Regions from separate parts of the Streptomyces sp. NPDC052301 genome, predicted to be linked through region 2. Evidence: riboswitches for the same ligand, from Rfam matches in the RefSeq annotation. Region 2 holds a riboswitch; each other region holds the start of a gene.
The links. Region 2 has a riboswitch for cyclic di-AMP ahead of ACIHEJ_RS27420 (M23 family metallopeptidase). Riboswitches for the same ligand answer to the same signal wherever they lie in the genome.
Positions count from the first base shown of each region.

Region 1: it holds a riboswitch for cyclic di-AMP, as region 2 does, so the genes downstream of both, ACIHEJ_RS06780 (C40 family peptidase) here and ACIHEJ_RS27420 (M23 family metallopeptidase) in region 2, are expected to answer to the same signal.
Region 3: it holds a riboswitch for cyclic di-AMP, as region 2 does, so the genes downstream of both, ACIHEJ_RS25790 (C40 family peptidase) here and ACIHEJ_RS27420 (M23 family metallopeptidase) in region 2, are expected to answer to the same signal.

Region 1 is NZ_JBIUBE010000002.1:678,349-681,614, forward strand. It holds gene ACIHEJ_RS06770 (ATP-dependent Clp protease proteolytic subunit) at 1-464, shown strand, start outside; gene ACIHEJ_RS06775 (hypothetical protein) at 472-780, shown strand; cyclic di-AMP (ydaO/yuaA leader) riboswitch at 1,216-1,354, shown strand; gene ACIHEJ_RS06780 (C40 family peptidase) at 1,357-1,830, shown strand; gene ACIHEJ_RS06785 (LysE family translocator) at 1,838-2,455, opposite strand; gene ACIHEJ_RS06790 (LysR family transcriptional regulator) at 2,539-3,266, shown strand, end outside.
Region 2 is NZ_JBIUBE010000010.1:164,391-167,656, forward strand. It holds gene ACIHEJ_RS27415 (GntR family transcriptional regulator) at 131-817, opposite strand; gene ACIHEJ_RS27420 (M23 family metallopeptidase) at 1,029-1,784, opposite strand; cyclic di-AMP (ydaO/yuaA leader) riboswitch at 1,797-1,957, opposite strand; gene ACIHEJ_RS27425 (M16 family metallopeptidase) at 2,216-3,266, opposite strand, start outside.
Region 3 is NZ_JBIUBE010000009.1:154,839-158,104, reverse strand. It holds gene pcrA (DNA helicase PcrA) at 1-1,390, opposite strand, end outside; cyclic di-AMP (ydaO/yuaA leader) riboswitch at 1,653-1,824, shown strand; gene ACIHEJ_RS25790 (C40 family peptidase) at 1,832-3,019, shown strand; gene ACIHEJ_RS25785 (tellurite resistance/C4-dicarboxylate transporter family protein) at 3,187-3,266, shown strand, end outside.

The DNA.
Region 1 (3,266 bases), on a different contig from region 2:
AACACGCGGCCCCGGACCGGGACATCACGCTGTACATCAACTGCCCGGGCGGCTCGTTCAGCGCGCTCACCGCCGTCTACGACACGATGCGCTACGTCACCTGCGACGTGCAGACCTACTGCCTGGGCCAGGCCGTCTCCCAGGCCGCGGTGCTGCTCGCGGCCGGCACACCGGGCAAGCGGTTCGCCCTGCCCGGCGCACGCATGGTGATCGAACAGCCCCAGCTGCCGGAGCCGGTGGAGGGCCAGCCCAGCGACCTGGTCATCCAGGCCGCGGAGTTGGTCCGCACCCGCACCCTGACCGAGGAGATGCTGGTGCGGCACACCGGGCGCACGGCGGACCAGGTGCACGGCGATCTGGAGCGTGACCTGGTCCTGGACGCGTCCGGCGCGCTGTCCTACGGCCTGGTGGACGGCGTCGTGCCCAGCCGCCGGAGCGTGCCCGGCGCGCGGGACGCGAGGTGAGCCGCCGATGCTGCCACCCGAGCTGCCCCCGCTGCCCGCTCTGACCCGTGCCGAGGGGGAACTGATCGACCGTTACCTGGAGGCCGCCGACCTGCTGGGCCGCATCAATCCGGCCCGGCACGGGGACACCTATGCCGGCCTGCGCGCGGCCCAGGCCCTGGTGCGCAAGGCGGCAGAGCTGCGTGACGCGCTCGCGCTGATGCACCGTCGGGGCGAGACGGAGCTGCACGGCGACACGCTGGCACGGGCGTTGCGGGTGCTGGACGGGGAACGCCGGACCGCGCGCGTCGCGCTCCCGCCGGACTGCGTCGGCTGATCCGGACGCCGCTCCGGCCCGGGGGGTCCGCCGCGTCGACACGAACCGTTCGGGCCGGACACGAAACGGCCCGAACGGCGTACCGCCGACCGGTGTACTTCCAGATCGTTTTCCGGGCCTCCCGAGTTGCGCTCCGCGCCGTTCCGAGATCCGCGAATCGTGGTTCCGCCCCAGGTCCGGGGCTACGACCGGCATCTGACGGCGACTCGAACACAGCCCTGTCCACCCGAACGGGTGAGTGGTGAGTAACGCCACAAATCCCCGGTTCCGTTGGGATTTTCGGACAGCTGTAGGTGAAGATCCCTGTCTGACGACAAGCCCCCGCCACAACGGCGGGGCGATCCGGGCGGACGCCGAGTCCTGCCGCCGCTCGGATAACCGGTCGACAGGAGTGGATCGGCAGGAGTGGAGGACCCAGGCAAGACGGGTCGCCGGCACGGATGTTCGTCTGCTCGTGGCAGACGGGCGGAGGTTCCGAGCGATCCTTGGGGTGAAGCCGCGGCAACGCGGCCGGGCAACTTCGCCAGCCCGAATCCGACAGGTCATCCTTCACAGGCGGCTGACGAAGGGTTGCGCATGACTGCGCTCAATCGTGTCCCGTCGCTCATGGCCCGGGCCGGTACGGCCTCGGCCCTCACCCTGGCCGCCGTGGGCGGCTCCATCGCGGTCCCGGGCCTCGCCACCGACGCCTCGGCCGCGACGCTCGCGACGAAAGCACTCCAGGTCGCGGCCTCCAAGAAGGGGTCGCCGTACCAGTACGGAGCCACCGGACCGCGCCGGTTCGACTGCTCGGGACTGACGCTCTACTCGTTCAAGAAGGCGGGCAAGACCCTGCCGCGTACCGCAGCCCAGCAGTACAACAAGACGCACCACATCTCCTCCGGCCACCGCAAGGCCGGTGACCTGGTCTTCTTCCACTCGGGTTCCAGCGTCTACCACGTCGGCATCTACGCCGGCCACAACAAGATCTGGCACGCCCCGAGGACCGGTTCCGTGGTCAGGCTCGAGAAGATCTGGACCAAGAGCGTCTGGTACGGCCGGGTCAGCTGACCCGGCGTCAGGCCAGGAGCGGCTCCAGCAGCAGGGCCGCGCCCAGCGCCGTCAGCGCCACCCCGGTGCCCGCCTGGAGCCCACGGGCGGCCCGGGGCCGGCGCAGCCATCCGCCGAGCCGGTCCACCAGCAGGGCGACCGCCTGGAACCACGCCAGGGCCAGCGCGCACACGATCAGCGCGAGCAGCAGCGTCCGGGGCAGCGCATGGCTCCCCGCGGGCACGAACTGCGGCAGCAGGCTGAGGAAGGTCAGCGAGGCCTTGGGGTTGAGTACGTTGGTGACGAAGCCCTGCCGCAGCGGGTGCGCGGTCGCGGCCGCGCTCTCCTCGGGCGTCCGGGCGGGCCGCCGCAGCGCCCACAGGGTGCGCACCCCGAGCTGCAGCACATAGGCGCCGCCCAGCAGCTGCAGCGCCCGGAACAGCGCGGGCACGGCCACCAGCACGGCCGCGACCCCGGCCACCGCCAGGGTGGTGTGCACCAGGAGGCCGCCCGCGATCCCGAGCCCGCAGACCGCGCCGGCCCGCCGGGAGACCAGCGCGTTGCGGACCACGACGGTGAAGTCGGCGCCCGGCATGGCGACGAGTCCTGCGGCGATCCCGGTGAAGGCGATGAGCTGTCCGTCCATGCGACCAGCCTGCCGCGAGGGAGCCTTCACCAGGTATTTCGAATCATCTACGTGAGCCTTAAGCATTGCTTTAGGCTGATGCCATGTACGACCCCACCCGGCTGGCCGCACTGGTGGCCGTCGCGGAGGCCGGCTCCATCACCCGGGCCGCCGACCGGCTCGGCTACACCCCGCCCGCGCTCTCCCAGCAGTTGGCGAAGCTGGAGCGGGAGGCGGGCACCGCGCTGCTCGTCCGCCACCACCGCGGGGCCCGGCTGACCGAGGCGGGCGAGGTGCTGGTGGCGCGGGCCCGCCGGGTGCTCGACGAACTGGCGCAGGCCCGGCACGAGCTGTCCCGGCTCACCGGACTCAGCGGCGGCGCGCTGCGGCTCGGGACCTTTCCGACGGCGGGGGTGCATCTGCTGCCGCCGGCGCTGAGCGCGTTCCGCCGGGCACATCCGGACGTGACGCTGTCGGTGGCGGACTACGACCCGCCGTCCGGGGTCACCGCGGTGGCGGCAGGCGAGGTGGACCTGGCGCTGACGCACACCTACCACCCGGCCGAGCCCGTCCCGGTGCCGTCCTCCGTGCGTCTGGAGCCGGTGCTGGTGGAGGAGCTGGTGCTGGTGACCGCTCCCGGGCACGCGCTGAGCACGTCGTCGTCCCGGCTGCCGCCGGCGGAGCTGGCCGGGCAGCCGCTGATCAGCATGGCGCCGCGGCATCCGGCCCGGCGGGAGATCGAGGCGCTGCTCGCCGCGTCGGGCGCCACACCGGCGCTGCTGGTGCCGACTCCCGGGTACGCGGTGGTGTGCGCGCTCGTCAGCGCGGGCCT
Region 2 (3,266 bases):
ACGCCCGTCGGTGAATTAAGCACGGACGGGCAGGCCGACAGAGCCTGCGGTCACCGAATTCACGGCAGCAGGAAAAGGGCGGCGAAATATCCGGCCGCCGAATACCTTCTCTTTGTATACGGTGCCGGTGTTAATGCCGCCCACCCGACGTGTTTACGGCGTGTTGCGAAGTCCTCACACGCTCCGCGGCCCGGCGGAAGCGCAGCCGGTGCGCGGCCGCCGCCCGCTCGGTGTGCACGGCCGTGACCGCCCGCGCGCGCTCGCCGTCGCCGCGCGCCACCGCGTCCACGATCGCGCCGTGCTCCGCCCAGGACTCCACGGGGCTCGGCGGCGCCTCCACCGCGTACATCCAGGCGATCTTGTGACGCAGTTGGGTGAGCATCGCTGTCAGCGACGGGCTGCCGGAGGCCTGGGCGAGCGTCTCGTGGAACCAGCCGCCCAGCGCCCGCAGATCGGCGCTGTTGCCGCTCCTGGCGCGCTCCTGGCCGAGCCGGACCAGTCCGCGCAGCACCTTCAGATGGGCCTCGGTGCGCCGTTGCGCGGCCCGGGCGGCACCGAGCGGCTCCAGGAGCAGGCGCATCTCCATCAGGTCGGCGGCCTCGTGCTCGGTCGGCTCGGCCACGCACGCGCCCGCGTGCCGGCGGGTCACCACGAAGCCCTCGGCCTCCAGGGTGCGCAGGGCCTCGCGGACGGGGACGCGTGAGACGCCGTAGCGACGGGCCAGGACTTCCTCGGTGAGGCGGCTGCCGCGCTCATGGACACCGGCGACGATGTCGTCCCGGATCGCCGTGCACACCGAGTGCGCCGGAATACGCATGACCGACCTCCGCCTTAATCCCCGTGAAACGTCGACGATGGACGCGTGTTCTGTGACTCTATTGCAATGAGCCGGAATTTCCGACGGCGGGCCGTAATCCATGGATATTTTTTGGACACCGGGCCTGACGGAGAGGGCGAAAATACGGCGGAAGCCCCGGCTCGGTGAGCCGGGGCTTCGGAGAGGTACAGGCGGATCGCCGTCCGGTCGGTCAGACGTTCACACCGTGCTTGCGGAGGTAGGCGACGGGGTCGACGTCGGAGCCGTAGTCGGGCGTCGTACGCGCCTCGAAGTGCAGGTGCGGGCCGGTGACGTTGCCGGTCGCGCCGGACAGGCCGATCTGCTGGCCGGGGGTGACCTGCTGGCCCACCGTGACGCCGATGGAGGACAGGTGGCCGTACTGGGTGTACATGCCGTCGGCCATCCGGATCACGATCTGGTTGCCGTACGCGCCGCCCCAGCCCGTGGAGACGACGGTGCCGGTGCCGACCGCATGGACGGCCGTGCCGCTGGCGGCGTGGAAGTCGATGCCCGTGTGGTGGCCGGAGGACCACAGGGAGCTGCTGGCCTCGTAGCCGGTGGAGACGTAGGAGTGCGCTATCGGCGGGACGAAGGTGTTCAGCCGCTTGCGCTCGGCCTCGCGGGCGGCACGGACCCGGGCCTCGCGCTCCTGCTTGGCCTTCTCGGCGGCGGCCTTGGCGGCGGCCTCCTCGGCGGCCTTCTGCTCGGCGGCCTGCTTCTGGGCGGCGGCCTGCGCGTCGATGTGCTCGGCGATGTTGTCGCTCACGGTGAGCACCGGGGTGAGGCCGGTCTGCTCCGCGGAGTTCTCGGCGGCGAGGGCCGGGGAGGCGGCGAGGGTGCCGATGACACCGGTGGTGGTGAGGGCTGCGACACCGGCCGCCTGAGCGGTGGTGCGCTTGACCCGACCGGGCTTGCGGTGCTTCCCGGTGGCGCACATGAACGCCATGAAGTGGCTGGTCCTTTCCTTCCCTCTCGCCTACCGGGTTAGCTGACGGGTTCGGAGCAGGAAGGTCTCCTACGGGCTCCCCCGCTTCCGCGCGGGCGCCCGATTCACCCCAGGGACGGTGGGTCCCCGGCTCCCCTGGCTCGCGCCGTACGGGGACTCGGCGATGACTGTCCGGTGCCGCGGGTGCGGCGCACTGCCTGACGAACAGCCCGGACGACGCTAAGCGGGGCGGCTCTCGGACCTCAAACGCAACGGGTGTTTTGTAGCGCATCCCACAGCACAGACAGGCAACCTCCGCCTCAAATCGGGCATCTGAGGAAGCGAGTGGAACGACAAGGGCCCTGACGACCCGTAGGTCGTCAGGGCCCACGCGCGCGTACGGCGTGTGCGTGCGTGCCGCCGTGCCTGTCGCTGCCCGGCGGTCACGAACGCTACTCGGCGGCCACGACGGTGACTTCGCCGATGCCGAGGGCCTCGACCGGCGCCTTGATCTGGGCTGCGTCACCGACGAGGACGGTCACCAGGCGGTCCACCGGGAAGGCGTTCACCACTGCCGCGGTGGCCTCGACGGTGCCCGTCGCCGCCAGCTGCTGGTACAGCGTCGCCTGGAAGTCGTCGGGCAGGTGCTGCTCGACCTGGTCGGCCAGGGTGCTCGCGACGGCCGCCGCGGTCTCGTACTTGAGCGGCGCCACGCCGACCAGGTTCTGCACGGCGACGTCCCGCTCGGCGTCGGTCAGTCCCTCCGCCGCGAGGGTGCGGAGCACCTTCCACAGGTCGTCCAGCGCGGGGCCGGTGTTCGGGGTGTCCACGGAGCCGCTGATGGCGAGCATCGAGGCGCCGGTGCCGTCCGGGGCGGACCGCATGACCTGCCCGAACGCGCGCACGCCGTAGGTGTAGCCCTTCTCCTCGCGCAGCACGCGGTCCAGGCGGGAGGTGAGGGTGCCGCCGAGACAGTAGGTGCCGAGCACCTGGGCGGGCCACACGCGGTCGTGCCGGTCCGGCCCGACCCGGCCGATGAGCAGCTGCGTCTGGACGGCGCCGGGACGGTCCACGACGACCACGCGCCCGGTGTCGTCGGCGGTCACCGGCGGCACGGGACGGGGCTCGCCCGGGGTGCCGGTCCAGGCGCCCAGGGTGTCGCCGAGCAGCTCGTCCAGGTCGATCCCGGTGAGGTCGCCGACCACGACCACCGTGCCCGTGGCGGGGCGGACGTACCGGTCGTAGAAGGCGCGTACGGCGGCGGCGTCGATCTTCTCGACGGTCTCCTCGGTGCCCTGGCGCGGGCGCGACATGCGCGAGGCCGCCGGGAACAGCTCCTTGGAGAGCTCCTTGGCGGCACGGCGGGAGGGGTTGGCCAGCTCGTGCGGGATCTCGTCCAGACGGTTGCGGACCAGCCGCTCGACCTCGCTCTCGGCGAAGGCGGGTGCGCGCAGCGCGTCGGCGAGCAGGCCGAGGCCCTTGGCCAGGCGCGAGGCCGGGACC
Region 3 (3,266 bases), on a different contig from region 2:
CGTAGAAGCGGACACCGCCGACGACCTTGTAGGGCAGGCCGACGCGGATGAAGACCTCTTCGAAGACACGGGACTGGGCGTTGGTCCGGTAGAAGACGGCGACGTCGCCGGCCTTGGCGTCGCCCGCGTCGACCAGGCGGTCTATCTCGTCGGCGACGAACTGGGCCTCGTCGTGCTCGGTGTCGGCGACGTAGCCGGTGATCCGGGCGCCCTGGCCGGCGTTGGTCCACAGGTTCTTCGGGCGGCGGGACTCGTTGCGCTCGATGACCGCGTTGGCCGCGCTCAGGATGGTCTGCGTGGAGCGGTAGTTCTGCTCCAGCAGGATCGTCGTCGCGTCCGGGTAGTCCTCCTCGAACTGGAGGATGTTGCGGATCGTCGCACCGCGGAAGGCGTAGATCGACTGGTCCGCGTCACCCACCACGCACAGCTCGGCGGGCGGGACATCGTACTCGCCGGGCGGGGTGTCCTCGTCGTGATCCCCGGTGCCGACGAGTTCCCTGACGAGCGCGTACTGGGCGTGGTTGGTGTCCTGGTACTCGTCGACCAGGACGTGCCGGAAGCGGCGGCGGTAGTGCTCGGCGACGTCCGGGAAGGCGCGCAGCAGGTTGACCGTCGTCATGATCAGGTCGTCGAAGTCGAGGGCGTTGGCCTCGCGCAGCCGCGACTGGTACAGGGCGTAGGCCTGGGCGAGGGTCTTCTCGAAGCCGTCGGAGGCCTGGGCGGCGAAGTCCTCCTCGTCGATCAGCTCGTTCTTCAGGTTGCTGATCTTGGCGCTGAAGGACTTCGGCGGGAAGCGCTTGGGGTCGAGGTCCAGGTCGCGGCAGACCAGGGCCATCAGGCGCTTGGAGTCCGCGGCGTCGTAGATCGAGAACGACGACGTGAAGCCGAGCTTCTTCGACTCACGGCGCAGGATGCGCACGCACGCGCTGTGGAAGGTCATCACCCACATCGCGTTCGCCCGTGGGCCGACGAGCTGCTCGACGCGCTCCTTCATCTCGCCCGCGGCCTTGTTGGTGAAGGTGATCGCGAGGATCTGGCCCGGGTGCACGTTCCGCTCGGCGAGCAGGTGCGCGATGCGGTGGGTGAGCACACGGGTCTTGCCGGAGCCGGCACCGGCGACGATGAGCAGCGGGGTGCCGGCGTGCACGACCGCGGCGCGCTGGTTCTCGTTCAGCCCCTCCAGGAGCGCCGCCGCGTCGATCGCCGGGCGCGGGGCGCCGTCGCGGTAGTAGGCATCCCGGTCCGGCGGCACGTCGAACTTCCCGCCGAACAGATCGTCCGGAAGCGGCTCCGGAGCGTGGTCGTCCTCGGGCGGTGGCGGGGGCTCCTCCTCGTGCCCGCGCGAGGGCTGGAGGTCCGCCAGGAAGCTGTCGTCAAAGAGGCTGCTCATCGCTCTCCGAGTCTAGGGCGCCCCACCGACAACCGGTCGCCGTCCCCGGAACATGGCCGGTCCGGCGGAGAGTTGATCTTCACGTCAATAGTGCCCGGTAACCCCTCACGCTGCGGAAGCACCTGCTCACGTGGACGTGAAAGTGCCCTCAGGTCACGGAAATGTATCGGACATACCTCGCACCAACCTTCACAGAAGACACACGAGTTGGCTAGGTTTCCGTCAGGCCGCACGACCCCTCTCCGGCGAACGTCGCCGGGCCATGCGGCCTCCGCCGAGTCCGGCGCGCCCCGCACGGCGCCCGGAGCCGGGGACCCACCGATCCTGGGGTGAATCGGCCGACTCCCGCCCGGGACGACGCCGTAGGGCAACCCTTCCGAAGCACGCGCCCGAACCCGACAGCTAACCCGGTAGGCGGCACGTTGGAAGGAGTCGCCAGCCTTGGCGTCGCACCGCAAGCCGCGCCCCGTCGGCACCCGTGGACCGGGCCTGCGTGGCCCTGCCCTCGCCACCGCCGCGTTCACCTCCGTGGCCGTCCTGTCCCAGACGGCCGAGGCAGCCTCCGCCGACGACGGCAGGCCGAGCCTGGAGGAGATCGAGAAGAAGATCGACGAGTTCTACCGCCGCGCCGACGCATCGCCGGAGGAGGAGTCGGCGGCCCGGCAACGGGCGCGCGCCGAGGAACAGGCCGCGGCCCGGCAGCGGGCCAGGGCCGAGGACCAGGCGGCCCGGGAGCGCGCGCTGGCCGAGAACCGTACGGCCCGGGACAGGGCTCTCGGCGAGGACCGGACGGTCCACGAGCGGGCGCACGTCGGGGACCGGGCGGTCCCGGAGGGGGCGCGTGAGCGGGGTTGGACGGCCCACGAACGGGCGCGCGTCGAGGAACCGCGCCAGGAGGGCGCCCGGCGCGCGGCCCGGCGCGCCAGGGCCCGCGAGGGTCTGGCGCCGTTCACGGCGGCCCCGGACCCGGCCGCCTCCCTCCTCGCGGAGTATCCGCAGGACCACTTCGCCCAGCACAGGGTGATGAACCGGCTGGCCTCGCGCGTGAAGGACGCGACCGAACGCGAGAAGGCCACCAGGACCACGGAGACACCGGCCGCCGCGCCGTACGACGTGAAGGGCGCCAAGGCCGCCGTCCAGCGCAAGCTCGGCACCGCGCGCGAGCTGCTGTCCCGGCTCACGGCCGAGGCGAGCCCCCGCCCGACCGCGCATTCCCAGGAGAAGCAGCCGGACGCCGGACCGCAGGCCTACGTCGCCCCCGGCCCCGAGGCCACCAGGGCCGAGAAGGCGATCGCCTTCGCCCGCGCCCAGATCGGCAAGCCGTACGTGAGCGGCGCCAGCGGCCCCGGCTCCTACGACTGCTCGGGCCTGACCCAGGCCGCCTGGAAGGCCGCCGGCGTCACCCTCCCGCGCGCGGCCCGGGACCAGGCGTTCGCCGGCACGGCCGTGCCCCTCGACGACGCCCGCCCCGGTGACCTGGTCTTCTTCCGCGACGACAGCAGCCACGTCGGACTCTGTACCGGCGACGGCATGATGATCCACGCCCCGGGCCCCGGCGCGTACGTCCGCGAGCAGGCGGTCCACCACCTCGGAGAGCCGGTGATCCACAGCGTGGTGCGACCGGTCTGACCGCGGCGCACGCGCGCGTGCGGTGCACACGACGCGGACGGCCCGCGTCGTGCCCGGGGCCGGCACGACCTCCACACCGTGCCCACGCGCGCGTAGCGGCGTTTTCGCCCGCCCTCGCGCGCGTGCCCTTCCCGATGCCGGGCCGCTCGGCTGCCTAGCATCGGCGCATGTCCGGCTTCTCGGCTCTGCGTGCGTGGTGGGCGGGTCGGCCTCCCGCGGCCGGGGCCGCCGTGATGGCGACCGGCAT